Regions from separate parts of the Blautia sp. TM10-2 genome, predicted to be linked through region 3. Evidence: predicted binding sites of a transcription regulator. Region 3 holds the regulator's gene; each other region holds the start of a gene.
What was found. The regulator HrcA, encoded in region 3, represses chaperone genes, less so after heat shock. The targets are predictions, from matches to a motif close to TGTTAGCACTCNNNNNNNNNGAGTGCTAACA.

Region 1: groES (co-chaperone GroES) is a predicted target of HrcA. The motif match lies at 6,528-6,558, and genes of this name have one in related genera.
Region 2: htpG (molecular chaperone HtpG) is a predicted target of HrcA. The motif match lies at 2,434-2,464, and genes of this name have one in related genera.

What each region holds. Positions count from the first base shown of each region.
Region 1 covers NZ_QUJZ01000002.1:49,338-59,969, reverse strand. Annotated here, with positions in the region: gene DXD92_RS02325 (metal ABC transporter permease) at 1-97, shown strand, start outside; gene DXD92_RS02320 (VanZ family protein) at 141-665, shown strand; gene DXD92_RS02315 (peptidoglycan recognition protein family protein) at 763-1,473, opposite strand; gene guaB (IMP dehydrogenase) at 1,575-3,032, opposite strand; gene DXD92_RS02305 (DUF6106 family protein) at 3,102-3,611, opposite strand; gene DXD92_RS02300 (hypothetical protein) at 3,604-4,275, opposite strand; gene groL (chaperonin GroEL) at 4,544-6,169, opposite strand; gene groES (co-chaperone GroES) at 6,206-6,490, opposite strand; gene codY (GTP-sensing pleiotropic transcriptional regulator CodY) at 6,838-7,659, opposite strand; gene topA (type I DNA topoisomerase) at 7,920-10,001, opposite strand; gene dprA (DNA-processing protein DprA) at 10,369-10,632, opposite strand, start outside.
Region 2 covers NZ_QUJZ01000005.1:38,611-49,242, reverse strand. Annotated here, with positions in the region: gene DXD92_RS06075 (oleate hydratase) at 1-1,469, opposite strand, end outside; gene DXD92_RS06070 (TetR-like C-terminal domain-containing protein) at 1,689-2,255, opposite strand; gene htpG (molecular chaperone HtpG) at 2,599-4,674, shown strand; gene DXD92_RS06060 (Na+/H+ antiporter NhaC family protein) at 4,706-6,184, shown strand; gene DXD92_RS06055 (CidA/LrgA family protein) at 6,408-6,779, shown strand; gene DXD92_RS06050 (LrgB family protein) at 6,776-7,468, shown strand; gene DXD92_RS18695 (hypothetical protein) at 7,594-7,797, opposite strand; gene ilvN (acetolactate synthase small subunit) at 7,816-8,325, opposite strand; gene ilvB (biosynthetic-type acetolactate synthase large subunit) at 8,338-10,056, opposite strand; T-box leader at 10,128-10,403, opposite strand; gene DXD92_RS06030 (phosphotransferase enzyme family protein) at 10,548-10,632, shown strand, end outside.
Region 3 covers NZ_QUJZ01000019.1:69,919-80,550, reverse strand. Annotated here, with positions in the region: gene uvrB (excinuclease ABC subunit UvrB) at 1-268, shown strand, start outside; gene DXD92_RS17020 (helix-turn-helix domain-containing protein) at 480-698, opposite strand; gene DXD92_RS17015 (hypothetical protein) at 871-1,236, shown strand; gene DXD92_RS17010 (helix-turn-helix domain-containing protein) at 1,314-1,532, opposite strand; gene hrcA (heat-inducible transcriptional repressor HrcA) at 1,817-2,875, shown strand; gene grpE (nucleotide exchange factor GrpE) at 2,925-3,536, shown strand; gene dnaK (molecular chaperone DnaK) at 3,603-5,480, shown strand; gene dnaJ (molecular chaperone DnaJ) at 5,736-6,944, shown strand; gene hisA (phosphoribosylformimino-5-aminoimidazole carboxamide ribotide isomerase) at 7,112-7,888, shown strand; gene hpf (ribosome hibernation-promoting factor, HPF/YfiA family) at 8,190-8,717, shown strand; gene secA (preprotein translocase subunit SecA) at 8,952-10,632, shown strand, end outside.

The sequences.
Region 1 (10,632 bases), on a different contig from region 3:
CCTGTCCTCCCCTGCCGGAGCGACGGTCGTAATCGTGAACCTGCTGGCATTCCTGATCTTTTCTGCGATTGCCAGAATCCGCGAGCATACCGCATAAAAAGTTTCCGATCTGACCTGCTTTGTTTTACTGGAGGTATTTTATGAATCGAATTGTAATTGCACTGTTAAAACCGTTTTCCTTCATCCCGGCGATTCTGATGATGTCGCTGATTTTCTCCTTCTCTTCCCAGAACGGAACGGAATCCTCACAGCTCAGTGAAAAAGTGGCGCGCAGCATTTTCATCACGATCGACCACGTCATGGACCGCGGATGGGATGATGAGAAGATCCAGGAACTGGCTGACGAGTATCAGTACCCGGTGCGGAAGCTGGCTCATATGACAGAGTACTGTCTGCTTGCAATCTGTGTTTCGCTTCCGCTCTACGTCTACGGCCTGCGCGGCTTCGCGCTCACGTTTCTTGCCGGCATCCTCTGTGTCGCCTTTGCCGCGAGCGATGAATTCCACCAGACGACGGTCGCCAACCGCGGCCCGTCGGTAAAGGACGTCGGCATCGACAGCATCGGCGTTCTCTTCGGCATCACGTTTGTACGGCTGTTCTGCTGGATTGCACTCGGCGGAAATACGAAAAAAAGAAAGCGGCGCAGACGGCGCTACTATTACTAAAAATATTGGATAACAGAAAAATCCCCGTTGGAAAAATCATTTCTCCTGAAACTGATTTTCCCAACGGGGATTTTTTCATTTTTCTTAAAAACAGCTCTTAGGAAAGTGAATCCGCATACGCCTGAATATCTGCCTTCATCTGAATCCAGGCATCCTCATGCTCCACGTAGTACAGAGGGCAGAGCTTTTCGGTTACATCATAGTGACGGATCACATCGTCCGAAGTCAGATTGAACCGCTTGCATAAGAAACCGGCGAGCTGGACCACAGAATTGTATGTCTCATCGGTAAATTCACCGCTGTCATCCGGGTGGCAGCATTCAATCGAGATCGTATCGAAATTACGCTGGTTCGATGCATACGACCATTCACTCGTCGGGATACACTGAACGACTTCTCCCTCGATGCCGACGACGAAATGGCTGCTGGCCTGCGCCTCCTGCGTCTCAGGCAGGTTTTCAAAGTAATCACGGTTCTGCATCGCCGTGCTTCCCGGGTTTGCGGTGTAGTGAATAACGATACCGTCCACCTTTTTCAGCCTCGTCTGCGGTCTGGACCAGCTGTTCGGCGTCAGAAGCTCCACATCAATCGGCGGAGCGCCGGTCCAATCGGTGATATCGTTGTCCTCATAATCAGAACCGGAATAGTCAACGGCCGTGATATCACTTGCCGTTTTTGCCACACGGCGGATGCCGCTGTAAATGCCGACGCAGATCAGCACCACCAGAACTCCCGTCAGAAACATTCTGCGGTGAAGCTGGCGCTGCCTCTGTTTTCTTGTCATTTTTCCCCGTCTCTTCTGTGCCATATGTTCTCTCCCCGCTGCAAATAAGCGCCCCCTCATTTGAAAAGGCAGAAGCTGAAAAGTTTCTGCCCTTTCCCCCTTCTGCCTTTTGCGACTTTTTATTCTTATTTATCGTCCACGCTGTAGTTCGGAGCCTCTTTGGTGATGTGGATATCATGCGGATGGGACTCTTTTAAGGATGCTGCGGAAATCTTCACAAATTTTCCGGTCTCCTTTAAGGTCTCAACATCTTTCGCTCCGCAGTAGCCCATACCGGAACGAAGTCCGCCGATCAGCTGGAATACAGTATCCTCTACGAGGCCTTTGTATGCTACACGGCCTTCCACACCTTCCGGAACCAGTTTCTTGGCGCCGGTCTGGAAGTAACGGTCTTTGCTTCCGTTCTCCATGGCTGCGATGGATCCCATTCCACGGTATACTTTGTATTTTCTTCCCTGGAACAGTTCGAAATCTCCCGGGCTCTCATCGCATCCTGCGAAGATGCTTCCCATCATGCAGACATTGGCACCGGCTGCGATAGCTTTTGTCATGTCTCCGGAGTACTTGATACCGCCGTCGGCGATGATCGGAGTTCCGGTCTTCTTTGCTTCCTCATAGCAGTCCATAACGGCTGTGACCTGCGGTACACCGATACCTGCAACGACACGGGTCGTACAGATAGAACCAGGTCCGATACCGACTTTAACAGCGTCTGCTCCGGCTGCGATCAGGTCTCTTGTTGCCTCTGCGGTTGCCACGTTTCCGGCGATTACCTGCAGATCCGGATAATGCTCTTTGATGAGGCGAAGTGTTTTGAAGATATTTGCGGAATGTCCGTGAGCGGAGTCGATGACGATCACGTCTACGTGTGCTTTTACCAGCGCATCGACACGATCGAGCACGTTTGCCGTGATGCCGACTGCGGCACCGCAGAGCAGACGTCCCTGCTCATCCTTGGCGGACAATGGGTACTTGATGGTTTTCTCGATATCTTTGATAGTGATCAGACCTTTGAGGTTGAAATCGTCATCGACAATCGGAAGTTTTTCTTTTCTGGATTTTGCAAGGATTGCTTTTGCCTCGTCCAGCGTAACGCCTACTTTTGCAGTGATCAGGTTTTCGCTGGTCATGGACTCTTTGATTTTCTTGGTGAAATCAGTTTCAAACTTCAGATCACGGTTTGTAATAATACCAACCAGTTTTCCGTTCTCGGTAATCGGGACACCGGAAATACGGAATTTTGCCATCAGATTATTGGCATCTTCCAGAGTGTGCTCCGGAGACAGATAAAACGGATCGGTGATAACACCGTTCTCAGAACGTTTTACTTTATCTACTTCTTCTGCCTGCTGCTCAATCGACATATTCTTGTGAATAATACCGATTCCTCCCTGACGTGCCATGGCAATTGCCATACGGTGTTCTGTAACCGTATCCATGCCGGCGCTCATCATCGGGATGTTCAGCTTGATCTTCTTGGTCAGATGCGTAGTCAGATCTACCATGTTTGGGGTTACTTCAGAATACTGCGGAACCAGAAGCACATCATCGAAGGTAATACCATCACCAATAATTGTACCCATTTTCTTATCTTCCTTTCTTCTTAAGTCTTTTTGATTTATCACCTAGTTTAACAAAAAACGAAAACGCTGTCAATCCATAAATACTTTTCTTGGTGCGCGGTTGCGGATATCCTTTAACATCACCTCATCCGGCTCGAAGATGACCATCTGCATTGTGTTGTCTTTTGAAATAACAAATGCATACGGTTTGTGACCCTGTCCTTCGATTCCGGAGGAATAGTTGTAACGTTTGATACTCTGGTTGTTTTTGTAGGAATCAAGCTGATGGGACTGGTACGGAGCCAGGATTTCCATGTTGGAAAGCTCATAGCTTGCGGCTCTTTTTCTTCTTGACTGCGAATAGATACGGTCGATATCGAGCTCGCCGTTGACGTACAGATACTCAAACTCTACCGAAAGCTTCGGGATAAAAATATAGTCTACGATTCCAAGTACCAGCGCAAGAAGCAGAATCAGCGGATTCATCATAATTCCTGCGGCTGCAAAAAGAACGGTAAAGAAGATCAGAACTCCTTTGATCGCCTTGTCTTTTCCTGTCTGCTGTTTTTTCACCAGCACTTCTGTGTACAGATCACTCATTTACTCCATCCTCCTCAAGATATTCGATCAGTTTTGCTGCATTGTCCGCGTTCTTTGTATTGACCAACACGGTCAGATAACACGGCTCATAGTACGTAAGGCCCATATCCTGGTACTTTTTCAATTTGGAAATGTCGAGGCAGGTATCTCCCGCCTTTATCCCGTACTTCTCACACGTCGCTTCGTCAAACAGTGTGGACAGATCCAGAAAATAATCGTCTTTGCTGTAGTTGTCGTACACGGCCTGTGAACAGATCAGAACATCCATGCTCTGTGCGGCAATCACGGCTGTGAATTTCATCAGCGTGTTGTAATCCGCGTTTTCCAGGTTTTCACCGAAGCTGTAGCTTGTATCGATGCTTACCTTTTCGTACTTATCTCCGGTTCCGAGCGCTTCTTTTAGGTCCTCCTCGATCGGACTTACATCCTGCAGTCCTGCGTAATCCACTACGGCAATGCTCACGAGGTCATAATACTTCGCATTTTCATGGATATTCACAATCGTGCCGATGATGAAGATAACAGCGATGATGCCGAAAATGACAGCCTTGTAGTATTCCCAGATATAGGCCAGTTTCTCTTTAAAATTCATTTTCGACAGCTTCTCTTTTTCGAGCTGCATCTTCTCCTTCCTTGTCATGTCGGATTCATAACGACTTGCCATGTGTGTTTCTTCTCCTTTGTTGTATTTCCCCCAACATCCTACAAATCAGTATAGCATAAAACGCCGGAAGCGTCCATATACGCCGCCCGGCGAAAGCATGAAAACTTTCTGAAATTTTTTGTAACGATTCAGGGCCATGCGAAATGGAAGAAAAACTTTCCACTAAAAAATCGGCCGGCAAAGACAGGACTTCGGAACCCATGTTCCGCTACGGTCTTTGCCAGCCGGTTTTCTTATTTTGTTTTACCAGACATTTTTATCCCGGAAATTACATCATTCCCATTCCGCCGTCTGCGCCTGCCGGCATAGCCGGAGCCGGCTCTTTGATGGTGGAAACTACGGACTCGGTGGTCAGAAGGGTTGCGGAAACGCTGGTAGCGTTCTGCAGTGCGCTTCTGGTAACCTTAACCGGATCAAGGATACCAGCCTGGATCATGTCTACATACTCTTCGTTGTATGCATCAAATCCAACACCTACTTTGGACTCTTTTACTTTGTTGATAACAACAGCGCCTTCCAGACCTGCGTTTGTTACGATGTGGAACAGAGGAGCCTCAAGTGCTTTCTGTACGATTCTTGCACCGATCTTCTCGTCGCCGTCCAAGCTGTCAATCAGCTCTGCAAGCTGTGTTGTTACATGGATGTATGCAGAACCGCCGCCTGCGATGATACCCTCTTCTACGGCTGCTCTCGTTGCATTTAAAGCATCCTCCATACGGAGTTTTTCTTCTTTCATCTCGGTCTCGGTTGCTGCACCTACACGGATAACAGCTACGCCGCCTGCCATTTTTGCCAGTCTCTCCTGCAGTTTCTCTTTATCGAACTCAGAAGTGGTCTCCTCGATCTGGGATCTGATCTGGCCGATTCTTGCTGCGATGGCATCTTTTGCGCCGGCACCGTCAACGATAACGGTGTTCTCTTTCTGAACTTTAACAGATTTTGCACGTCCGAGCATTTCCAGAGTAGCGTCTTTTAATTCCAGACCAACTTCCTCGGAGATCACCTGGCCGCCGGTCAGGATTGCGATATCCTCGAGCATTGCTTTTCTTCTGTCGCCGTATCCCGGTGCTTTGACAGCTACTACGTTGAAGGTTCCGCGCAGTTTGTTGATCACGAGTGTCTGGAGAGCCTCGCCCTCTACATCCTCAGCGATGATCAGCAGTCTTGCGCCGCTCTGTACGATCTGCTCCAGCAGCGGAAGAACTTCCTGAATGTTGGACAGTTTCTTATCGGTAATCAGGATATATGGATTGTCGAGAACGGCTTCCATTTTCTCCATATCGGTGCACATGTAAGCGGAGATATATCCACGGTCGAACTGCATACCTTCTACCAGCTCCAGCTCGTTCTGCATGGTCTTAGACTCCTCGATGGTGATAACGCCGTCTTTGGAAACTTTTTCCATAGCATCAGCTACCATCTGGCCTACTTCTTCGCTTCCGGAAGAAACAGCTGCAACTTTTGCAATCTGCTCTTTGCCTGCTACCGGCTGGCTCATCTCTGCAAGGATCTGAACAGCTTTATCGGTTGCTTTCTTCATTCCCTTACGAAGAACGATCGGGTTCGCACCTGCTGCCAGGTTTTTCATTCCTTCGTTTACCATAGCCTGTGCCAGAACGGTTGCGGTTGTGGTACCATCACCTGCTACGTCGTTGGTCTTTGCAGCAACTTCTTTGATGAGCTGTGCGCCCATGTTTTCAAAGCCGTCTGCCAGCTCGATCTCTTTTGCAATCGTAACACCATCGTTTGTGATGAGCGGAGCGCCGTACTGTTTGTCCAGAACAACGTTTCTTCCTTTCGGTCCAAGGGTTACACGTACGGTATCTGCAAGCTGGTTTACACCATTCTGAAGAGCGTTTCTTGCCTCTGCTCCATATTTAATCTCTTTTGCCATGATTGTCATGCCTCCTGATTTTTACTTGATTATTCTTTATTTTACAACTGCCAGAATGTCATCCTGTTTTACGATGATGTACTCTTCGTCTTCCAGTTTGACGTTGGTTCCTGCATATTTGGAATAGATTACCTGATCTCCGACTGCAACTTCCATTTTTACTTCTTTGCCGTCTTCTACTTTTCCAGGTCCTACTGCGATAACCTCAGCCTGCTGCGGTTTCTCCTGTGCCTGTCCCGGAAGTACGATACCGGATTTTGTGGTTTCCTCTGCTTTTAACTCTTTTAATACAACTCTGTCACCTAAAGGTACTAACTTCATTTATGTTTCCTCCTTCAAGATTTCATTCAGTTTTATTTATTAGCACTCAGTTCATTCGAGTGCTACTTGATGGTTCTTACTATAGTGTTTTCCACCTCATTTCGCAAATGCATGAATTTTGTAATTCTCTTTTTTTTTCTCGTGATAGCTCTTAATTTCTCTTATTTTCTCGTTTTTTCTTATTTTGGCAACTTTTTCATATTTTATACTCTCTTTAGAATCTAATTATAGTTTATTCCTAAAAACGGGAATGATACCATTTTTTTCCGCTCCCCGAATGCTTTTTTGCACAAAAAGAAACGGCGCCATTCTTAAACGGCTCCGATTCTTTTCTACATTCCACTTTTTTATTTTTTCGCCTCGTCCGGATGGGCATCGCCCTTTCCTTTCAGGTTCTTTCTTGCTTTGATCTCGTCGAGTTCATCAAAGATATAATCATTTAATACCTTGATATACGTTCCCTTCATACCGCTGGAACGGGACTCGATGACGCCTGCGCTCTCGAATTTGCGGAGGGCATTTACGATGACGGATCTTGTGATGCCGACGCGGTCTGCAATTTTGCTTGCAACCAGAATGCCCTCATCCCCGTTCAGTTCATCAAAGATATGGATGATGGCTTCCAGTTCGGAGAAGGACAACGTGTTGAATGCGGATTTAACCACCTGAACCTTGCGGTTTTCCTCCACATTTTCCTCGTTGACGGAACGCATCATTTCCAGTCCGACAACGGTTGTGCCGTACTCACTGACGATGATATCGTCGATATCGTACTGCGGGGTGCAGCGGTACATAAATACGGTACCAAGGCGTTCTCCGGCGATCTCGATCGGGCAGATAATTGCGGTGTAGCGCTCTACACCAGGCCGCTCAAAGCCGAGGGTCTGTAAATTGACGTTCTCTTTTGTGGAGAGTACGCCGAGGAGACGCTCGTTTAATGCGGCATCGACATAACCGCCCACCTTATCCTCGATCAGCTCCGTAATTTCTTCCACGCCCGGGCAAAGGCTGATGCCCAGCACTTTTCCTTTTTTACTGATCACCAGGATATTGGAACTTAACGTTTCCATCAGGACTTCACAGATATCGTTGAACACGACCTTCGTGGAGTGATTGTTATGAAGCAGTTTGTTGATTTTTCTGGTTTTATCCAGCAGTTGTACGCTCATGTTCTTCTCCTTTCTTTATTTTCTGCATTTTTTTGGCGTATCCGCCGAAAAAAATGCACACTGATGCCTTTTTCAGACAACCCTTAAAACTAAGCTCATTCTATCATGTAGTTTTCCGGAAATCAATATATTTTTCAGAAAACTATAAATTTTATAAAAATTCATGCTAAATTTTTTCGGATCTTCCTGTTTTTCCGCCTCGATAAGCAAAAAAAACGGCCTGCACCAGTTTTTCACCAGTACAGACCGCTTTGTCATTCTCAGTCTTCGTCTTTCTTTTCGCGTGCTTCTACATAGCCGCACTGCTCGTCCGCGCAGACCAGCTTATTGCCTTTTTCCAGCATATAGCCGCCGCACTGCGGGCATTTCTTGGCAGACGGTTTCTGCCAGGACATGAAATCGCATTCCGGATTGTTTTCGCATCCATAATATTTCCGTCCTTTTTTCGTCTTGCGCAGGATCACTTCTTTTCCGCACTTCGGACACGGAACACCGATCTTTTCCAGATACGGCTTCGTGTTCTTGCAGTCCGGGAATCCCGGGCAGGCGAGGAATTTTCCGTGCGGGCCGTATTTGACCACCATGTTGCGGCCGCAGTTCTCGCAGATGACATCCGTCACCTCATCCTCTACCTTAACTTCTTCGAGGTTCTTTTCTGCCTCTGTGACCGCCTCATAGAGATCCGGCCAGAAGTTCTCGACTACTGTCTTCCACGGAACACTTCCATCTCCAACCCTGTCGAGCAGAGCTTCCATCGTTGCCGTAAAGTTGACATCCACGATGCTCGGGAATGCCTCTTTCATCATGTTGTTGACCACCTCGCCGAGCTCTGTCATGTAAAGGTTCTTGTTCTCCTTTGCCACGTAACGGCGGTTGATGATCGTTGTGATGGTCGGCGCGTACGTACTTGGACGGCCGATGCCGAGTTCCTCGAGTGTTTTGACAAGGGAAGCCTCGGTGTAGTGTGCCGGCGGCTGTGTGAAGTGCTGCTGCGGATCCATCTTTTCCAGTGCCAGCTCCGTTCCTGCCTCCAGGCTCCGGACAGCGGCGTTTTTCTCTTTCTTTTCCTCATCCGGATCGGTGTAAACGGACATGAAACCATCAAATGCCAGACGGGAGGAAGCTGCTGTAAAGAGATACTCTCCTGCATTGATCCGTGCGGAAATTGTCTCATAGACGGCCGGCTGCATGCGGCTTGCCACAAAGCGTTTCCAGATCAGCTGATACAGGCGGAACAGATCTCTTGGCAGGGATTCTTTTACCATTACCGGTGTATTCGTCACATCGGTCGGACGGATGGCCTCGTGCGCATCCTGTGCCTTGCTGTTTTTATTCTCCGTCGTGTCCCCGCTTGCGGTATATTTTGTGCCGTACTGCTCCTGGATAAAGGAACGTGCTGCCGCATCGGCCTCCTCGCTGATTCGTGTAGAATCGGTACGCAGATAGGAAATCAGAGCGATCGTTCCCTTTCCTTTTACTTCCACGCCCTCGTAGAGCTGCTGCGCCAGACGCATCGTCTTCTGTGTGGAGAAATTCAGCACCTTCGATGCTTCCTGCTGCAGGGTACTCGTGGTGAACGGAAGCGGCGCTTTCTTGGAACGCTCTCCTTTTTTCACTTCGGATACGGTAAAGGTCTCATTTTCCAGTCCCTTTAAGATTTCATCGAGCTGCTCTTTCGTCTCGATCACCATCTTTTCACTGCCTTTGCCGTGGAATTTTGCAACGAGCGGTTTCTTCTCGCCTGGAATTTTCAGATCTGCTTCCAGTGTCCAGTATTCTTTCGGAATGAACGCATTGATCTCATCCTCGCGGTCGCCGATGATGCGCAGTGCAACGGACTGCACACGGCCGGCGGAAAGTCCGCGTTTGATTTTCTTCCATAACAATGGGCTGATTTCATAACCTACCATACGGTCGAGGCAGCGGCGCGCCTGCTGCTCGTCCACCAGGTTCATATCGATGTCGCGTGCCTGTTTGATCGACGCTTTGACTGCTGATTTTGTGATCTCGTTGAAGGTGATGCGGCGCATCTTGTTCTCATCGAGATTCAGCGCAATCGACAGATGCCAGGAAATTGCCTCTCCCTCGCGGTCAGGGTCAGTTGCGAGATAAACTTTATCTGCTTTTTTTGCGGCTTTTCGAAGAGATGCCAGAAGCTCTCCTTTTCCGCGGATGGTGATATATTTTGGTTCAAAGTCATGTTCTACATCAATTCCAAGCCGGCTTTTCGGCAGATCGCGCACATGGCCCATAGATGCTGCAACTTCGTAATTTGCCCCGAGATACTTTTTCACCGTCTTGACTTTTGCCGGTGATTCCACTATTACAAGATATTTTGCCACCTCTGATGCCTCCTGAATACATATTTTTATAACTGTCCAGATCTATATTGCGTTTTTCATATCGCATAGTTCTGCATCATTACAAATTCCAGAATAATTCCTAAATTAGTCGTAACTTCCACTGACTATACACCAAAAAGTTTTTTCTTGCAAGTGTTTTCCATTTTTAAAATGTACCATTTTTCGATGTTTCCCGACAAAATAACAGGATTTTTTCTATTTTTTAACGATTTTTCCTGATTTTTTTCTTTTCTTTTTCCTTTTTCAGACATGCACGCGGCGCAGAAGAGCCCCCTTTTTTCTTTTTCTTCTATTATAATTGTACACTGGGCGGAATATCACAAAACCTTTCTTTTCCTCGTCCCTTTTACGATAACGCCATGTACACGCCCGGCGGATTTTCCGCAATAACGCCGTCAATTTCGAGTGCCAGCAGAATGCCGGTCAGCTCCTGCAGCGGGATTCCGGTGCTGCCGGCAAGCTGTGCAAGATTCTGCGGTTCTGCCGCGAGTGTTTTCAGAACCATTTCCGCCTCTTTTCCATAGCGCGGACGCGGTGCGGCTCTTTTTGTCCCGGCCTTTTTCACGCCCAGCTCCTCGAGAATCGTTTCGGGTGAAATCGCAATTTCCGC
Region 2 (10,632 bases), on a different contig from region 3:
ATCGGTTTCTTCACATAGTCGCCAGGTACGTCGGTGAACAGGCTGTAAACCCATACGCATACCTTATCTTTATCCTGCTCTTTGAACTGTCCCTGACGGTTGATGGTCCAGCTTAAAAGCCACTTGGAATCCTGGCAGCTTACGATACCGCCGGTAACAACCTTTCCGGTTCTCGGATCACGTTTGCAGATATTGGTGATATACGGAATGATCTTATTGTCGAGAGTGGTAATTGTTGCGGATTCCCAGTTTGTCTTTGCAATATCGGAGCAGAATTTCTCCGGATGTCCAAAGGACGGATCCTGTTTTGCAATGTTTTTCCACAGGCTCCAGCAGCCGCTCGTGCGGACCTCTGCATCACCGTTCGGTGCATGGTTCTGATCGCCGTAGATCGTGCCTTCGGTGCAGCTTCCGTTGGTAACGAAGACGAGGTCATTCTCGGTGAGAACGATGCCTTTCTCGACGCCGTTTACCTTGCACTCAATGGCTTTTGCTACTTTCTTTCCATCGTTGATTTCAAAGATAACGTTGGTTACTTCGGTATTGAACTGGAAGTCTACGCCGGCATCCTCGAGGTATTTCTTCATCGGAAGAATCAGGGATTCATACTGGTTGTACTTCGTGAATTTCAGTGCGGAGAAGTCCGGCAGTCCGCCGATGTGGTGAATGAACCGCTGGAAGTACAGCTTCATCTCCAGTGCACTATGCCAGTTTTCAAATGCGAACATCGTTCTCCAGTACAGCCAGAAGGTGGAATTGAAGACTTCATCATCGAAAACATCCTCGATCGTCTTGTCGTACAGATCCTCGTCTCTTGTCATGAAGAGTTTCATGATCTCCATGCAGCCTTTCTGGCTCAGGTTGAACTTTCCGTCGGTATGGGCATCCTCGCCGCGGTTTTTCGTTGCACGGCACAGGGAGTAGTTCGGGTCTTTTTTGTTCAGCCAGTAATACTCATCAAGAACGGATACACCAGGTGTCTCAATTGACGGGATGCTGTGGAACAGATCCCACAGGCACTCGAAGTGGTTTTCCATCTCACGGCCGCCTCTCATGATGTAGCCGCGGGTCGGATCGTAGATACCGTCGCAGGCACCGCCGGCGATGTCCATGGCTTCCAGAATGTGGATGTGATCGCCTTTCATCTGGCCGTCTCTTACAAGGAAGCACGCTGCTGCGAGGGCCGCGAGGCCGCTTCCTACGAGGTATGCGCTCTTCTCATCGACGCCTTCCGGTTTTTCCGGTCTTGCGAAGGCTTCGTAGTTTCCGTTGGTGTAATAAATGCCTTTGCTGTTTTTCTTATCTTTTCCGCGCTCGGTGTTGCGGTAATCATTCTTTGGTTCTGATGTTACAGTGGTTGTCTCCGCTGCTTTTTTTGCTTCACTCTTGTTTTTTGCCCGCAGCACTGCTGCTCCAGCTCCGATGACTGCTGCTGATGCGATTCCGAATTTTAATCCTTTTTTTGACATAGACGTTCATCCTTTCTTTTCTAAATACGACTGCCGGAATGTTTTTTCGAATTTCCGGTTCGTATAGGTTATGCTGCTTTCTTTGTTTTACAAGTTTCTATTTGTGTTGCCATTGTCTGTTGACAATTTGAATCTTACTTCATTTTTCCCCGCTTTTCCATTTACAAAACAGGGCGGATGATTAAATTTTTATCATCCGCCCTGTTTTGTAAAGTGTAACTATATTTTATTTCTTTTTTCAAAATTTCGGATGGAATTGACGACATTTCCTTCCATCGTGCGGTGCATTTTTTCCGCAATCATATGGTAATCCACTTTCATTCCGTCTTTGATCCAGTCGAGCATGACACCGGTAAAGCTATACTTATAGAAATCTGCGATAAAACTCTGATCCGCCTCGGAGATGCCGGTTCCCTTTGCTTTTTCCTGCACGACACCGTACAGCAGATCGTGCGTCAGATGAAAGAGATATGTTTCGATCTGCTCCCGGCTTACAGAGTGATAGACATTCATAATAAATGGTTTATTCTCGAGCACTGCCTCAAAAATCTGCTGCAGGCCTTCCTGCCATGTCTCATACGTTTTCTTCCCCTGCAGCGCCTGCGTCGCATCCTCCAGGCACGACCATTCGACAAGATCGTAGATATCCTTAAAATGATAATAAAACGCCATCCGGCTGATGCCGCAGTCTGTCGTCAGATCGTTGATCGTAATTTTGTCCAGCGGCTTTTTCAAAAGCAGCTTTTTTAATGACGCTTCCAGCGCCGCCTTTGTCGCATTTGTCATGTATTTCCTCCATTTTTCTTTTATGTACCCTCGGAATCTTTCTGTTCGAAACGCTTCTATGCTTTTTCATTGTAGCATATCCATTCTCCAGAAACAACTGCGCAGCCCTTTTGATCAGACTTTACAAAAAGTTTAGAAAGTACCGTAATACCAGTAAATTCAATACTTTCCGTCGTTCTGTTAGCACTCTTTTTTCTCGAGTGCTAATTTCCCCTTGACTTTTCCCTGTGCCAGTATTACTATAACTATCAGAGCAGTAAAAAAGCTGCAGACATCTAAAAAAGCATGATATTCCCGCTTTGCTGGATCAAAATATTTTTATAAGAAAAGGAGTGTGTTTCTCATGAGTGCGAAACATGGAAATCTTTCAATCAACAGCGACAATATTTTCCCGATTATCAAAAAATGGATGTATTCCGACCACGATATCTTCGTCCGCGAGCTCGTTTCCAACGGCTGCGATGCCATCACCAAACTGAAAAAACTCGACGGCATGGGCGAATATACTCTGCCGGATGACTACAAAGCAGCCATTCAGGTGATTGTAAACCCGGATGAGAAAACCTTAAAATTCATCGATAACGGTATCGGTATGACCGCAGACGAAGTCGAAGAATATATTACCCAGATCGCCTTCTCCGGCGCTACCGAATTTCTGGAGAAATACAAAGACAAAACGAATTCAGATCAGATGATCGGCCACTTCGGTCTTGGTTTCTACTCTGCTTTCATGGTAGCAGATGAAGTTCACATCGATTCTCTTTCCTATAAAGAAGGATCCACCCCGGTACACTGGACCTGTGACGGAAGCACCGAGTACGATATGTCCGAGGGCAGCAAGACAACTGTTGGTACCGAAATCACTCTGTTCCTGAACGAGGACTGCCTGGAATTCGCAAACGAATACCGTGTCCGCGAAGTTCTGGAAAAATACTGCTCCTTCATGCCGGTTGAAATTTTCCTGTCCAAAGCAAATGCGCCGCAGGAATACGAGACCATCGATGAAAGCGAATTAAAAGATGACGACGTTGTCGTAGAGCACATCCACGAGGACGCAAAATACGAAGAGAAAGAAAAAGAAGACGGAACGAAAGAGCAGGTTGAAGTTTCCCCGGCCAAAGAGAAAGTAAAAATCAACAAACGCCCGGTTTCCATCAGTGATATCCACCCGCTGTGGACCAAACATCCAAACGAGTGCAGCGATGAGGATTATAAAGAATTCTACCGCAAAGTCTTCAACGACTACCGCGAGCCGCTGTTCTGGATCCACCTGAACATGGACTATCCGTTCAACCTCAAAGGTATCCTCTACTTCCCGCGTATCAACACCGAGTACGATTCCATCGAGGGAACCATCAAGCTGTACAACAACCAGGTATTTATTGCCGACAACATCAAAGAAGTCATTCCGGAATACCTGATGCTCTTAAAAGGCGTCATCGACTGCCCGGATCTGCCGCTGAACGTATCCCGAAGCGCACTGCAGAACGACGGATTTGTCAAGAAGATCTCCGAGTACATCTCCAAGAAATTCGCTGACAAGCTCTCCGGCATGTGCAAAACCGACCGTGAGAATTACGAGAAATACTGGGATGATATCAACCCATTCATCAAATACGGATGCATCAAGGACGAGAAATTCTCCAAGAAGATGATGGACTATATTCTGTTCAAGAACATCGACGGAAAATATCTGACTCTTGAGGACTGCATCAACGAGAATAAGAAAGAAGAAGCTCCTGCAGAGAACATCGAAGAGAAGGCTGAAACTACGGAGAATACCGAAAATACGGAAAACGCTGACGAGAAGAAAGAGCCGGAAAAAACGACTGTTTACTACGTCACCGACGAAGTTCAGCAGAGCCAGTACATCAACATGTTCCGCAGTCAGGGCATGGATGCTGTCATCCTGAAACACAACATCGACTCCGCTTTCATCACCCATGCAGAGCGTTACAACGAGCATGTAACTTTCCAGCGCATCGATGCAGATCTGACCAACGATATGAAAGACGAGTCCGGTGAGGATCTGACCGACGCTACAAATACTCTGACCGATCTCTTCCGCAAAGTCCTCGACAAGAAAGATCTGACCGTCAAAGTTGAGAACCTGAAAGACGAAAATGTATCCTCCATGGTAACGCTTTCCGAGGAGAGCCGCCGGATGCAGGATATGATGAAGATGTACGGCATGACCGGCATGGATCCGTCCATGTTCGGCGGACAGGAAACCCTGATCCTGAATGCAAAACATCCGCTCGTTCAGTACATTCTGAAGAATGGCGAGAACGGCAACACATCCCTGTTCTGCGAGCAGCTGTATGATCTGGCAATGATCAGCCACAAACCGCTCTCTCCGGACGAGATGACAAAATTCGTAAGCAGAAGTAATCAGATTATGATGCTCCTCGCAAAATAATAAAGCACAGGCACAGCAAAACGCACCTCTTATAAAACACGCCGGATTTCTGGAATTTACCAGATGTCCGGCGTGTTTTTTCCTGCTTTTTTACTTTACGATTTCTGATCCAGATGATAGAATAATTCTATTCGCCCTATTAAAAAATAAGGAAAATCACACGAAAGGTCTGGTATTTATTTCTATGAAAAAAGGAAAGCCATCCGCCCTGCTCCCGATCGCCGTTTTTCTGGTGTTTTATCTGGGGTTCGGCATTTATTCCGAGTATATTTTAAAAATTCCGATGGGCTTCTACAACATCCCCATCGTCGTCTCGTTTCTGACAGCGATCCTCGTCGCCTGTCTGCAGAACCGCAGTGTCCCGTTTGAAGAAAAGCTCGCCCTCATGGGACAGGGCATCGGGGACAAAAACATCATCACAATGCTGCTGATCTTCCTCGCCGCAGGCACGTTTGTCGGCGTTGTCGGAAGGAGCAGTGCAGAGAGCGTTGCCTATTTCATGCTCTCCTGGATTCCGGCAAAGTATGCCGTCGCTGTGCTCTTTGTCGTTGCCTGCTTCGTCTCCACGGCCATGGGAACCTCCGTCGGAACGATCACGCTTCTCGTGCCGATCGCCGCTGCTGTTGCCGAGACCTCCGGCTTTTCGCTGGCGCTCTGCGTCGCCTCCGTCATGGGCGGATCCATGTTCGGCGACAACCTCTCCTTCATCTCCGACACGACAATCGCCGCCTGCAACGGACAGGGCTGCGAGATGAAAGACAAGTTCCGCGAAAACTTCTGGATCGCTCTCCCGGCTGCTCTTGCCGCGCTGGCGCTGATCCTTGTAATCTCCTTCCGACAGGCGCCGGGCACACCGATCGTCCACGAATACCATCTGCTGCAGATGGTTCCGTACCTGCTCGTGCTGATCGGCGGCATCGCGGGCATTCAGGTGTTTGTCGTACTCCTTATCGGTATTGCTTCCGGTGCCGTTATCATGCTCGGTACGGGACAGACGACGCTCTTGGATATGCTCTCCAGCATGGGAAGCGGCACTTCGGGTATGTTTGAGACATGTATGGTTGCGATTCTCGTCGCTGCGATGTGCGCGCTGATCCGGGAAAACGGCGGCTTTACTGTCCTGCTTCGTGCCATTCACAAAATCTTCCGCGGAAAAAAGGGCGGCCAGCTCGGTGTCGGCATTCTCGTCGCGCTGCTCGACATTGCGACCGCAAACAACACCGTCGCGATCGTCATGGCAAACCCGATCGCAAAGCAGATGTCCGAGGACTACGGCATCACCCCACGGAAAACGGCATCGCTCCTCGATACCTTCTCCTGCATCTCACAGGGCATCCTGCCGTACGGCGCGCAGATGCTCGTGGCGATTTCCGCGGTGCATGAACTGGGATATGAGCTCTCCGCCTTTGAAATCATGGCAAACCTCTTCTATCCGGGCATGCTGCTTGTCAGTTCGCTGATCTTTATCTTCGTTCTGCCGGATCGGAAAAATGCCGAAAGCAATGCTTAAAAAGTTCCGTATCGGATCAACTCAAAAAATTATGTTAAAATGCCCACCGATTTCACTTTTTCGTTTGATTGGCGGGCATTTTTTTGCTTTTTTTGGCAAAAATAGCCAAAATTGCAGTAACATTTACGGTTGAAATTCTTTTACGCGGGTAGTATAATCGGGGTCGTGACATTGAGAAGGAGTGATGTTATGTGGGTTATGGGGAGAAAGGACAACAGAAAAAGTGAAATTATTAAGACAGTTCCTTGTAATTATGGCGGTTTCGTTCGTCGGAGAAATCCTGCACGCCGTGCTGCCGCTTCCGATTCCGGCAAGTATCTACGGCCTTGTGCTGATGCTGGCGCTTCTGATGACGGGGGCATTAAAACTTGATACCGTCGAGGACGCAGGCAAGTTTATGATTGAGATCATGCCGGTCATGTTCATTCCGGCGGGCGTCGGCCTGATGGAATCCTGGGGTGAATTAAAAGCCGTTCTCGTTCCGGTTCTCGTGATTACGCTCGTCAGCACCATCGTCGTTATGATTGTGTCCGGACGCGTGACACAGGCGGTCATCCGGCTGGAAAAGAAACACAAAGGAGGGGACGCAAAATGACAAATATGCTCTGTGAATCTGCATTTTTCGGCGTTGTCATCAGCCTTCTGGCGTATGAGCTCGGCATGCTGTTAAAGAAAAAATTTGGGCTTCCGATTTTCAATCCGCTGCTGATTTCCATTGCAGTCGTCATTGTATTCCTTGCTGTTTTCGATATCGATTATCAGAATTATAATGACGGTGCAAAATACTTGAGCTATCTGCTGACTCCTGCAACGGTCTGCCTTGCGATTCCGCTGTATGAGCAGATGGAGGCATTGAAAAAGAATATCAAAGCCATCCTCGCCGGTATTCTCTCCGGCGTGCTGACGAGCCTTACCGTGGTTCTCGCGCTGGCGCTGATCTTCAATCTGAATCATAAAATGTATGTAACACTGCTGCCGAAATCCATCACAACGGCCATCGGCATGGGTGTTTCGGAAGAGCTCGGCGGTGCGGTGACGATCACGGTTGCCGTTATCATCATCACGGGTGTGCTGGGAAATATGCTGGCGGAGACGCTCTGCAAGCTGTTTCACATTGAGGAGCCGATTGCAAAGGGCATCAGTATCGGATCGGCCTCCCATGCGATCGGTACGGCGAAGGCCATGGAGATGGGCGATGTCGAGGGCGCGATGAGCAGCCTTTCGATTGCAGTTGCAGGTATTCTGACTGTGGTCGGAGCGTCGATTTATGCGATGTTTATCTAAAAACGAACACTGATAAAAAGCAGAAAAAATCCGGGAATGGAAAGCAATGTAAAACTTTCCGTTCCCGGATTTTCTATCCCTGAAATTCTATAATTAAAAATTAAAATTCCGACTGCAGAAACTCTTCAATAAAAAGAAGCGCAGTAGCACTCCGGCCCTTCCGGGTCAATGCAGATATGCTCGAGCGTTCCGCTGTGCATCGAAAGCCCCATCGTCAGATCCTGCACAATCTGCTGCTTCGCCGTCTGGCGGTGCTCATAGATGTACTGATACACACTTTTCTTATTAATCTTTTTTAACGTAATTGTGGTAATACTCTTTTCGTTCACGCAAAAACGTCCTCTCTTTTACCGCTCCATCACATTGATCGACTCGATACCGACGCTTCCGCCGCGCACGACTTCGATCTTGCCGAATTCCTCTTTCATCAGCTTCACAACTGCATCGTTTTTCGTCGCTGTCTGGACAAACTCGAGCAGCAGGCTGTCTTTTCCGTAGTCGATGACCTTCGCCTTGAACGTCTCAGCGATCTGGAACAGCTCGACTTTGTCAGCTGCGCTGCAGTTGAATACCTTGATATACAGAATCTCTTTCATGCGCACAAACACGTCGGTGAAGTCGATGACTTTGATGACCTCGACCATGCGGTTCAGCTGTTTTTTGATCTGCTCAAACGTCTCATCGTCACTGACCGTGGCGATCGTCATACGCGATACGGTCGGGTCCTCGGTCGTTCCGACGGTCAGGCTGTCCAAGTTATAGCTTTTTGCGGAAAAAAGCCCGGAAATCTTGGAAAGGACACCAACCTGGTTTTCTACGTACAGTGAAATCCATCTTTTTTTCATTCCCTTATTCATCGCGCTCTCCTCCTAACAGTCCATAATCATATCTTCGAGCGTTCCGCCCGGCTTGATCATCGGGTAAACCATCTCCTCCGGATCGATGATAAATTCGATGATCGTCGGAGTCTTGGTGTTTTTCTTCGCCTCTTCAAACGCTGCGGCGATATCCTCTTTCTTCATGACGCGGATGCCTTTTGCGCCGTAACTCTCAGCCAATTTGATAAAATTCGGCGTGTATTCCGGGTACTCTTCTCCGTCTGTTCTGCGGGAAAGTGCACCGGCGCGCAGGTTTGTCATGCTGTACCGTTTGCCGTAAAACAGCTTCTGCCACTGGCGTACCATGCCGAGGTATTCATTATTGAAGATACACAGGATGACCGGCAGCTCCTCGAGAACGGCAGTTGCCAGCTCCTGAATATTCATCTGCATACCGCCGTCACCGGAAATCGCGATGACCGGTTTGTCCGGGTTGCCGATTTTTGCTCCGATCGCGCCCGGAAGGCCGTATCCCATCGTTCCAAGGCCGCCGGACATGATGATCTGGCGGTTTTCGGTAATGTCGACGTACTGACTTGTCAGCATCTGGTGCTGTCCGACGTCGGTGACGATAATCGCATCGTCAAACTGCTCGTTGATCGCGTTGAAAATATCGAGCGGTCCCATCACGCCGTTCGGGCGCATCGTCAACGGATGCTCGTTCTTCCAGGCATCGATCTGGGCAAGCCATTTCGATGTGGAGCATGGCTCTACGTACTCTGCTATCTTCGTGATCGCCTCTTTTGCATCGGCTACGATCGGAATATCGACGTGGATGTTTCGGGAGATCGAAGCTGTGTCGATGTCGATGTGGACAATCTGCGCGTGCGGGGCAAATTCATGCAGCTTTCCAGTGATACGGTCATTGAAACGTGTTCCGATCGAGAACAGCAGATCGCACTCGCTGACTGCCATATTCGCCGCATACGCGCCGTGCATGCCAAGGTTTCCGATGAACAGCGGGTGTTTCGTGGAGATCGCGCCGCGTCCCATAACGGTTGTGACAACCGGCACCTGTGTTTTCTCGACCACTTCGCGGAACACTTCCTGCGCATGTGCGATGTTGACGCCGCCTCCGGCAAGAAACAGCGGGCGTTTTGCTTTTGCGAGCATTTTCAGCGCACGTTTTAACTGGCCGATGTGTACGCTGGTGTTCGGTTTGTAGCCGCGGATGTTGACGTTCTTCGGATACTCTGCGCTGCCGAGCTCTGCCATGACATCTTTTGGAAGATCAATGAGCACCGGGCCCGGTTTTCCGGTGCGGGCGATGTAAAAGGCTTCTTTGATGATGCGTCCGAGATCTTCACGGTTTCTTACCGTCACGCCGTATTTCGTGATGCTGCGGGTGATGCCGACAATATCAACCTCCTGGAATGCATCGTTTCCGATGAGGTGGCGGGCTACCTGTCCGGTGAAGCAGACAAGCGGAACGCTGTCGTAGTTTGCCGTTGCAAGACCGGTGACCAGGTTGGTTGCACCAGGGCCGCTGGTAACGAGGCATACGCCGACTTTTCCTGTCGTTCTCGCATAGGCATCCGCCTCATGCACCAGCGCCTGCTCGTGGCGCGGCAGAACGATTTTGATTTCATCCTGTTTGTAAAGCTCATCGCTGATATCAATGGTGCAGGCTCCCGGATAACCGAAGAGATACTCGACACCCTCCTCCTTCAGAGCCTTTACCAGAAGTTTGTTTCCTGTAATCTGTTTCATATGAAAACCTCCTGTTCTAAATTTGCTGCATAAAAAATCCCCGAACATAAAACACCTTTTCTGTGCCTTACGTTCAGGGAGAATGTTTCCATCCACGGTACCACCTGAATTCCAGAAGAATACGCTTCTGCTCATTCCGTACAGGATTTAACTTTTTTCATCCGATACGGCATCCCGGTAACGTGGGAACTACGTTGGAGCCTACTTGGAAAACATTGCTGTCCGCTTTTTCTGTTCAGTCCACTGCTCGAGGGCTACTTCCGCAGGCACGCTCACGGAGATTCTCACCAGCCATCTCCTCTCTTTGCTTTGCGCCGCCAGGTACTCCTCCCTGTCACTGCATTTTAGGTTTTGTTTTTTCTTAAATTACTGTCTATTATAGTCGGAAATGCCGCTCGTTGTCAATCGTTTCGCGCCCTTTTCTTGACTTTTCGCCCTGCGTGTGCTTTACTTAATCAGGTTTTTCTAATTAAAATAAGGAGTTTATACCCATGATGATTACATACACACAGGAAGAACTCTCTTCCATTGTCCACGCATTTGCTTTCCCGGGAACGATTACAGACTGGACGCCGC
Region 3 (10,632 bases):
AGCCTACAACAAAGAACACGGCATCACTCCGACCACCATCAAAAAAGCCGTCCGCGATCTCATCAGCATTTCGAAAGAAGTGGCAAAGACAGAAGAAAAGATGGAAAAAGACCCGGAGTCCATGAGCCGCGAAGAACTGGAAAAACTGATCGGCCAGGTACAGAAACAGATGAAAGCCGCTGCCGCCGAACTCAACTTCGAAATGGCCGCCGAGCTGCGTGACAAAATGATCACACTGAAGAAGAGCCTGGATGACATGGAAGAATAAAAAATGAGAAATAAAAAAGAAGAAAAGAGCATGAAAAAAAGCGTGCCGGAAAAGCGACAGAAAACTTTCCGGCACGCTTTTTTGCGTCCGATTTTGATTCCTTCTTGTTCAGAATTGACGCAAAATAAGAATACCATTATAATATAAAATACGACCAAACGGTCGTATCAAAACGAAAAACACAAAAATAAAAAAGACAACAATAAAAAAATTAATCGCCGAATTTTCTCTTTTTACTGGAAACACTCAGCAGATAGTCGACCGAGCAGTCATAGAACCGTGCAAGCCGGATCACATAGTCGATCGGGATGTCGCGGATTCCTTTTTCGTAGCGGGAATAGACGTCGCGGTTGCATTCGAGCAGGGCAGAAATCTCTTTGATGGTGAGATCCTGATCGATCCGCATATCTTCAATTCTCTGGTATTTCATACGTTGTACCATCCTTTCAGATTCAAACCCATACTACCAAACGGTTGGATGGACAAAGTTAAATCAGATCATATGGTCGCAAATTGGAGAATGGGGCGGGAGAGAGAAACGGCGGGGGAAGACAGCCTGTGCAGAAAACAGAAAAATATGTACGGCAGAAATGGGGGAACGAATGGGAAAAGCAGAAAGAATAGAAATAGAAGATTTTGTCCAGAATATAGTGGAACGGATGGAGACGCCGGAAGCGTTTGAAAAAATGATCAGCCGGGAGGAAGAATGCGAAGCGCAGGGGCAGGAGAGCCGTCTGAGGGATGTGCTGAAGAAAGAATGGCCGGTGGACGAAAAGGGAGAGCGTATCTATCAGATCACTAATATATATGAAGAAAAAGCAGAAGAACTCCTCATTGTAGAACTGTATACCGGCATCCACCTGGAAAACGGAGTCCCGTGCGGGCATTTTACGCTGTATCTCTGCGGGGAGCCGGACGGATGGAAACTCAGCGAAACGCGGATGATGGAATATCTGCAGAATCTGTAAACGAAAAAGCAAAACAAGGAGAACAGGGAAAAGAAAAACTGTCCTCCTGCTTTTGCTGCGGCGGAGACACTGAAAAGTCAGGATCCATACGGCCGCTTCTCATCGCTGATGCCGACCAGATAATCCAGACTGACCTGATACAGCTCCGCCAGACGGATGGCAATGGAGATCGGCAGCTGCCGGACGCCTTTTTCATATCGGGTATACACATCGCGGTTGCAGCCGAGATAGTCGGCAACCTGGCGGATCGTCAGATCGTGGTCCGTGCGCAGATCCTCCAGTCTCTGATATTTCATGATTCATCACCTCTGAGAAAATGCTACTAAATGGTCGTATCGAAATGGCAGAATCCTACCATACGGCTATAGCGCCTTTGAAACAGTAGAATGCAATAAAAAAGAAAAGTCAGATTCCTTTTCAGAAAGAAAACGGTTTATACTTTTTTCACAATTTCTTCATAGAAAAACCGGGAAAAGGTGTTGACAAACAAAAGGCAGAGTGCTATCTTAAGAGCATAGATGTTAGCACTCCACTGAAACGAGTGCTAACAGGACTATACAACAGGAAGGAGCTTATCTTAGTGGATACAGAATTGGATGAAAGAAAAAGAAAAATATTAAAAGCGATCATCCAGACGTATCTGGAAACGGGTGAGCCGGTCGGCTCAAGAACGATTTCCAAATACACGGATTTGAATTTAAGCTCCGCCACAATCCGGAATGAAATGTCCGATCTGGAAGAGATGGGTTACATCTTACAGCCCCACACTTCCGCAGGACGCATTCCTTCCGATAAAGGCTACCGCCTCTATGTAGATGAGCTGATGCGGGAAAAAGAACAGGAAGTTGCAGACATCAAAAACATGGTCATTGAAAAAACAGACCGAATGGAAAAAGTTCTGCAGCAGGTTGTCAAAGTCCTCGCTTCATCTACCAACTATGCAACGTTGATTACAGGACCGGAATATCACAGAAATAAAGTGAAATTCATCCAGCTCTCAAAAGTCAATGAAGAGCAGCTCCTGGCCGTCATCGTCGTAGAAGGCAACCTGGTGAAAAACCAGATGATCGACCTCGACGAGACCATCAACGATGAACAGATATTAAAGCTGAACCTGCTTCTGAACACACAGCTCAATGGCCTGACCATTGAAGAAATCAATCTTGGCATGATTAAGAAGATGAAAGAGCAGGCAGGCATCCACTCCGGCATCATCAGCAAAGTGGTCGATACCGTAGCGGAAGCCATCGCAGTCAGCGAAGAAGATGTGCCGGTGTACACCAGCGGCGCAACCAACATTTTCAAGTACCCTGAGCTTTCCGACAGCAGCAAAGCCAGCCAGCTGATCTCCACATTCGAGGAACGGCAGAAACTGGTCGATATGATCAAAGGAGCTGCCGAGGAGCAGGACGGAGAGGAAAATACCGGTATTCAGGTATACATCGGAAATGAATCTTCGATGGAACCCTTACGGGACTGCAGCGTGGTCACCACCACATACGATATGGGAAACGGTATGCGCGGAACAATCGGTATCGTGGGACCAAAGCGGATGGATTACGAAAATGTGGTAGATAACCTGAAAACATTAAAAGTTCAACTGGACGCCGTCTTCAAAAAGCCGGACACAGGTGAGTAGAAAGGTGGAATGATCAGTGAGCGAAGAAAATAGAAAGAAAGAGGAAACCATGGAAGAACCTACACGCGAGATGGAAAAAGAAACCGGAGCAGAGACCGATCTGCCGGAAACCGAACCGGCTGCGGAGCAGGAAGAAGCAAAGAAAGCAGCAGAGGCAAAAGAAGCGGAAGCTGCAGAAGAAACTGCTGAGGATGGCAAAGAACGAAAGTTCTTCAAAAAGAAAAAAGATAAAAAAGATGAGAAAATCGAAGAGCTGACTGACCGCCTGACCCGTCAGATGGCAGAGTTCGATAACTTCCGCAAACGCACCGAAAAAGAAAAAGCAAATATGTATGCCATTGGAGCAAAAGACATCATCGAGAAGATTCTTCCGGTTGTTGACAGCTTCGAGCGCGGACTTGCAACGGTGGAAAACCCGGAGGAAGATCCGTTCGCAGACGGCATGAATAAAGTATACAAACAGTTTACCACAGCACTCGATGAACTCGGTGTAACCGTGATCGAGGCCGTTGGAAAGGAATTCGATCCGAACCTGCACAACGCAGTGATGCATGTGGAGGATGAGGAAGCCGGCGAGAACATCGTCGTAGAAGAGTTCCTGAAGGGCTACATGTACAAAGGTTCCGTAGTCCGTCACAGTATGGTCAAGGTGGCTAACTAAGCCTTGAAGATAAATAAATAGAAATTAAACCATTTTTTAGCATAATTCATTGAGGAGGAAACAACAATGGGCAAAATTATTGGTATTGACTTAGGAACAACAAACAGCTGTGTAGCCGTTATGGAAGGTGGAAAACCAACCGTTATCGCAAACGCAGAGGGTGAAAGAACAACTCCATCTATCGTAGCATTCACAAAAACAGGTGACCGTCTGGTCGGCGAGCCGGCAAAACGTCAGGCTGTAACAAACGCAGACAGAACCATCCGTTCCATCAAACGTGAGATGGGTACTGATTATAAAGTAGACATCGAAGGAAAGAAATACTCTCCGCAGGAGATCTCCGCTATGATCCTTCAGAAACTGAAAGGTGATGCAGAGAACTACCTTGGTGAGAAAGTAACAGAAGCAGTTATCACCGTTCCGGCTTACTTCAACGACGCACAGCGTCAGGCTACCAAAGATGCCGGTAAAATCGCAGGTCTTGATGTAAAACGTATCATCAACGAGCCTACCGCAGCAGCTCTGGCATACGGACTGGATAACGAGAAAGAGCAGAAGATCATGGTATACGACCTTGGCGGCGGTACTTTCGATGTTTCCATCATCGAGATCGGTGACGGTGTTATCGAAGTTCTTTCCACAGCAGGAAACAACCGTCTGGGCGGCGATGACTTCGACCAGAAAGTAACAGATTATATCCTCGCTGAGTTCAAAAAACAGGAAGGTGTAGATCTTTCCAACGACAAGATGGCTCTGCAGAGAATCAGAGAAGCAGCAGAGAAAGCAAAGAAAGAGCTTTCCAGCGCAACTACAACCAACATCAACCTGCCGTTCATCACTGCAACCGCAGATGGCCCGAAACATCTTGATATGAACCTGACAAAGGCTAAATTCGATGAGCTGACCCACGACCTGGTAGAGAAAACCGCAGAGCCGGTACAGAGAGCACTTTCTGATGCAGGCCTTCAGGCATCCGAGCTTTCCAAAGTCCTTCTGGTAGGCGGATCTACCCGTATCCCGGCTGTACAGGATAAAGTAAGACAGCTGACCGGACATGAGCCGAGCAAGAGCCTGAACCCGGATGAGTGCGTAGCACTTGGTGCTTCCGTACAGGGTGGTAAACTTGCAGGAGACGCCGGCGCAGGCGATATCCTTCTTCTGGATGTAACTCCACTGTCTCTGTCCATCGAGACCATGGGAGGTATTGCAACTCGTCTGATCGAGCGTAACACCACAATCCCGACCAAGAAGAGCCAGATCTTCTCCACAGCAGCAGATAACCAGACTGCAGTAGATATCAACGTTGTACAGGGTGAGCGTCAGTTCGCGAAAGACAACAAATCCCTCGGCCAGTTCCGTCTGGATGGAATTCCGCCAGCAAGAAGAGGCGTTCCGCAGATCGAGGTTACCTTTGATATCGATGCCAACGGTATCGTAAATGTATCTGCAAAAGACCTGGGAACAGGAAAAGAGCAGCACATCACCATCACCGCAGGCTCTAACATGTCCGACAGCGAGATCGACAAAGCAGTCAAAGAAGCTGCTGAGTTCGAGGCTCAGGATAAGAAACGAAAAGAAGCAATCGACGCAAGAAACGATGCAGACTCCATGGTATTCCAGACCGAGAAAGCAATCGAGGAAGTCGGCGACAAGCTTGATGCAAACGACAAAACAGCAGTAGAAGCTGACCTGAACGCACTGAAAGATCTCATTGCAAAATGCAATCCGGAAGAGATGACCGATGCACAGGTAGCTGATCTGAAAGCAGCTCAGGAAAAACTGATGACAAGCGCTCAGAAACTGTTTGCAAAACTGTATGAGCAGCAGGGCGGCGCAGCAGGCGCTGGTGCTGGAGCAGCAGGTGCAGGCCCGGATATGGGAAATGCAGGAGCGGCAGGCGGCCATGACGACGATGTCGTAGACGCTGACTACAAAGAGGTTTAACAAATCAGACCCGGTGAAATACCGACTGTGAGTTGAAACAATAAATAAGATACAGAAAGGGCCCTGTGAGGCTGGTATTTACGGGGGACGGATCCGATTCCGCCCCCTGTATTTATGTCGATGGACAGGACAGCCGTTTGCTTTTGCGGAAGTACTGGCATTGTCCTTTGACATGTGTTATAGTAAAATATGTTTGAGCATAAACAGATGCTGAAACAGTATTTTGCGAAACAGAAATGAAAAAGGTGAACATAAATGGCAGAAAAAAGAGATTATTATGAGGTGCTTGGTGTAGACCGCGGAGCGGACGATGCAACCTTGAAAAAAGCATACCGTAAACTGGCAAAAAAGTATCATCCGGATATGAACCCGGGCGACAAAGAGGCCGAGGCAAAATTTAAAGAGGCGACAGAAGCCTATGGCGTGCTGAGTGATCCGGACAAACGGCGTCAGTACGATCAGTTTGGCCACGCTGCATTTGAAAACGGCGGTGGCGGCGCAGGAGCCGGCGGATTCGGCGGCTTCGACTTTGGCGGCGGAGATATGGGTGATATCTTCGGCGATATTTTCGGCGACCTGTTCGGTGGCGGCGGAAGCAGAAGAAGAGCAAACAATGGACCGATGAAGGGAGCAAACCTCCGCGCTGTTGTCCACATTACGTTTGAGGAAGCTGTTTTCGGATGCCAGAAAGAGCTCGAGATCAACCTGAAGGATACCTGTACAACGTGCCACGGAACCGGCGCAAAACCAGGAACTTCACCGGAGACATGCTCCAAATGTAACGGAACTGGTCAGATTACGTACACACAGCAGACCATGTTCGGTTCTGTGAGAAACGTGACGACCTGTCCGGATTGTAACGGAACCGGAAAGATCATTCGCGATAAATGTACCGCATGCCACGGCACGGGCTATACATCCAGCAGAAAACGCATTCAGGTCAACATTCCGGCTGGAATCGACGATGGACAGAGCATCCGGATCCGTGAAAAAGGTGAGCCGGGTGTAAACGGCGGACCGAGAGGAGATTTGCTTGTCGAGGTTCAGGTAACCCGTCATCCGATCTTCCAGAGACAGGATATGAACATCTTCTCCACTGCACCGATTACGTTTGCCCAGGCAGCACTCGGCGGTGATGTGAAGATCAGCACCGTTGACGGGGACGTTCTCTACACTGTAAAACCGGGAACCCAGACCGATACGAAGATCCGTCTGAAGGGAAAAGGTGTTCCGTCCCTTCGCAACAGCAATGTGCGCGGTGATCACTACGTAACACTCGTAGTCCAGACTCCGACGAAACTGAATGAGAAAGCAAAAGAGGCCCTCCGCGCCTTCGACGAAGCCTGCGGAAACCGCCCGGCAGCAGAAGAAAAAGCAGCCGACGGCGAAACTGCAGAGCAGCCGAAGAAGAAAAAAGGCTTTATGGATAAAGTGAAAGAGGCCTTTGAGGACATCGATAAATAAAGAACGGTGGCAAGCCGGAAAAGAAAGAAGAATCTGTGGAAAAAGCAGGTTCTTCTTTCTTTTCTATGAAAGAACCATGAAAATTTGGTGAATTTATACACAGAATGGTCGGATTTTGATATAATGTGGAAAACTTAAGGGGAGAGAAAAGAAAGGAAACGGGGAAAATGAGATTTCGACCATGTATTGATATTCATAACGGAAAAGTAAAACAGATTGTCGGGGGATCGCTGAAAGATCAGGGAAATCAGGCGAGCGAGAATTTTGTCTCGGAGCAGGATGCGTCGTACTATGCGCAGCTGTACGAAGAGCAGGGCATTACGGGCGGCCATGTGATTCTGCTGAACAAGGAAGGTACCGAGTTTTACGAGGAGACGAAGCGCCAGGCATTGCTGGCACTCTCGACGTACCCGGGCGGCCTGCAGGTGGGAGGCGGCATTGATGCGGAGAATGCGTGCGAGTTTCTGACAGCGGGGGCAAGCCATGTGATTGTGACTTCGTATGTGTTCCGCGACGGCCATGTGTTCTATGAAAATCTGGACAAGCTGGTGACGACGGTAGGAAAGCAGCGGCTGACACTGGATTTAAGCTGCCGGAAGCGGGACGGAAAATACTATATCGTGACGGACCGCTGGCAGAAGTTCACGGACGAAGAAGTGACAGAGGAACTGCTGCATCACCTGTCAGAATACTGTGATGAGTTCCTGATCCATGCCGTGGATGTCGAGGGAAAGGCTTCCGGCATTGAGACGGAGCTGGTGGAACTGCTTGCGAAGATGAAAGATTTTCCGGTGACGTACGCCGGCGGCGTGGGAAGTTTTGAAGACCTGGAGCTGCTCAAAAAACTGGGAAACAACCACGTCGATGTGACAATTGGCAGTGCACTGGATCTGTTCGGCGGCAAAATGAAGTTTGAAGACGTGCTGGCAGTATGCCGCCGGTAAGCGGAAACGGACGTTCACCCGCGCCATTCGCAAAACCGCGCTTTCAGCGCTCTCCGCTGCTGCGCAGCTCCTTTTTGCTCATAACCAGGCGCTCCCTTTGTATCTTATTCTTGACAGATTTTCATGCGAGCATGAAATCTGTCAAAAATAAGATACAAGTGAACTGTAACAGAAAAAACTCTAAAATATTCATGAATTTTCTAAATACTATTGCAAATAGAGACAACTATTGCTATAATTAGAGTTACTTACAGGGGAAGTGAAGAACCTGTAAAATTTGAGAGCAAAGGGGTTGGGCATAATGAAAATTACCATCAGCGGAAAAAATATTGACGTGACAGAGGGATTAAAAGCCGCGGTCAACGAAAAACTTGGCAAACTGGAGAAATATTTTACGCCTGACACAAATGTCATTGTAACCTTAAGCGTAGAGAAAGAAAGACAGAAAATTGAGGTTACCATTCCGGTAAAAGGAAATATCATCCGTTCCGAGCAGGTAAGCAACGATATGTACGTATCCATCGATCTGGTAGAGGAAGTCATCGAACGCCAGCTTCGCAAATACAAAAACAAAATTGCCGACAAACAGCAGGAAGCAGGAAACTTCCAGAAAGAATATCTGGAGCATGACTATCTGGAGGACGAAGACATCCAGATCATCCGTACGAAAAAATTCGGCATGAAACCAATGTATCCGGAAGATGCCTGCGTACAGATGGAACTTCTTGGACACACCTTCTTCGTATTCCGCAATGCAGAGACCGACGAAGTAAACGTCGTTTACAAGAGAAAGAACAACACCTACGGTCTGATCGAGCCGGAGTGCTGAAAAGTAAATAAAGAATGAACAGTCACCCTGTTTCCAGCTTAGAAAAGCTGTGAAACAGGGTGACTTTTTCGCGGAAAGGGCCGGAAAGTCCGGGAAAAGCCGTAAAAACAGCGGAAAACCGGGGAACGGCACCAAATGTTTACGAAAAATTCATTGTTATCTTGTGCCAGAAGTGGTAGAATAGTACCATATGTTAATATGGCAATTAATAGAGAAAGCAGGAGCAAACATTCTATGAAATTCACAGAAAAACTTTTTGGTACGCACAGTGAGCGCGAGCTGAAACGAATCTATCCAATTGTAGACAAAATCGAAGCTCTCCGCCCGACCATGCAGGCGCTGACCGATGAAGAGCTGCGTGCCAAGACAAAGGAATATAAAGACCGCTACAACGGAGGCGAATCCCTGGATTCCATTCTCCCGGAAGCATTCGCAACCGTCCGCGAGGCAGCAAAACGTTCCCTCGGTATGGAACACCACCGCGTACAGCTGATCGGTGGTATTATCCTCCATCAGGGCCGTATCGCTGAGATGAAAACCGGTGAAGGAAAAACCCTCGTTTCCACCCTTCCGGCTTACCTGAATGCACTGACCGGACGCGGTGTCCACATTGTTACCGTCAACGATTACCTGGCAAACCGAGATGCTGAGTGGATGGGCAAAGTCCACAGATTCCTCGGTTTGACCGTCGGTGTCGTTCTGAACGATATGAAGAACGATGAGCGCCGCCAGCAGTATGCATGCGACATCACCTACATCACCAACAACGAACTTGGTTTCGATTACCTGCGTGACAACATGGTGATCTACAAGGAGCAGCTCGTACAGAGAGAGCTTGCTTACTGTATCATCGACGAGGTCGACTCCGTCCTGATCGACGAGGCAAGAACACCTCTGATTATTTCCGGACAGAGCAGCAAATCCACCAAGCTGTACGAGACCGCAGATATTCTGGCACACCAGATGCAGCGCGGCGAGGCAAGCGGCGAGATGACCAAGATGACCGCGATCATGGGCGAGGAGATCGAGGAGACCGGAGACTTCATCGTCAACGAGAAGGACAAATTCGTTACCCTGACCGATGACGGTGTGAAGAAAGTCGAGAACTTCTTCCATATCGAGAATCTCTCCGATCCGGAGAACCTGGAGATCCAGCACAACGTGATCCTGGCGTTGCGTGCCAATTATCTGATGCACCGCGACAAGGACTACGTAGTCAAAGACGACGAGGTTCTGATCGTCGATGAGTTCACCGGCCGTATCATGCCGGGCCGCCGTTATTCCGATGGTCTGCATCAGGCAATCGAGGCAAAAGAGCACGTTAAAGTAAGAAGAGAGAGCAAGACTCTGGCAACCATCACGTTCCAGAACTTCTTTAACAAATACGAGAAAAAAGCCGGCATGACCGGTACTGCCCTCACCGAGGAGCAGGAGTTCCGTGACATCTACGGCATGGACGTTATCGAGATCCCGACCAACCGCCCGGTCATCCGTGTGGATATGGACGATGCCGTATACATGACGAAAAAAGAGAAATTCCACGCAGTCGTAGAGGAAGTCAAAGAGGCACATGCCGTGAACCAGCCGGTTCTGGTTGGTACCATCACCATTGAGACTTCCGAGCTGATCAGCAAAATGCTGCGCCGCGAGGGAATTCCGCATCAGGTCTTAAATGCGAAGTTCCATGAGCTCGAGGCAGAAATCGTAGCCCATGCCGGTGAGGCAGGAGCCGTTACCATCGCGACCAACATGGCCGGCCGTGGTACCGATATCAAGCTGGATGATGTGGCAAAAGCTGCCGGCGGCTTAAAGATCATCGGCACCGAGCGTCATGAGTCCCGCCGTATCGACAATCAGCTCCGCGGTCGTTCCGGCCGTCAGGGAGACCCGGGTGAGTCCCGTTTCTACATTTCCC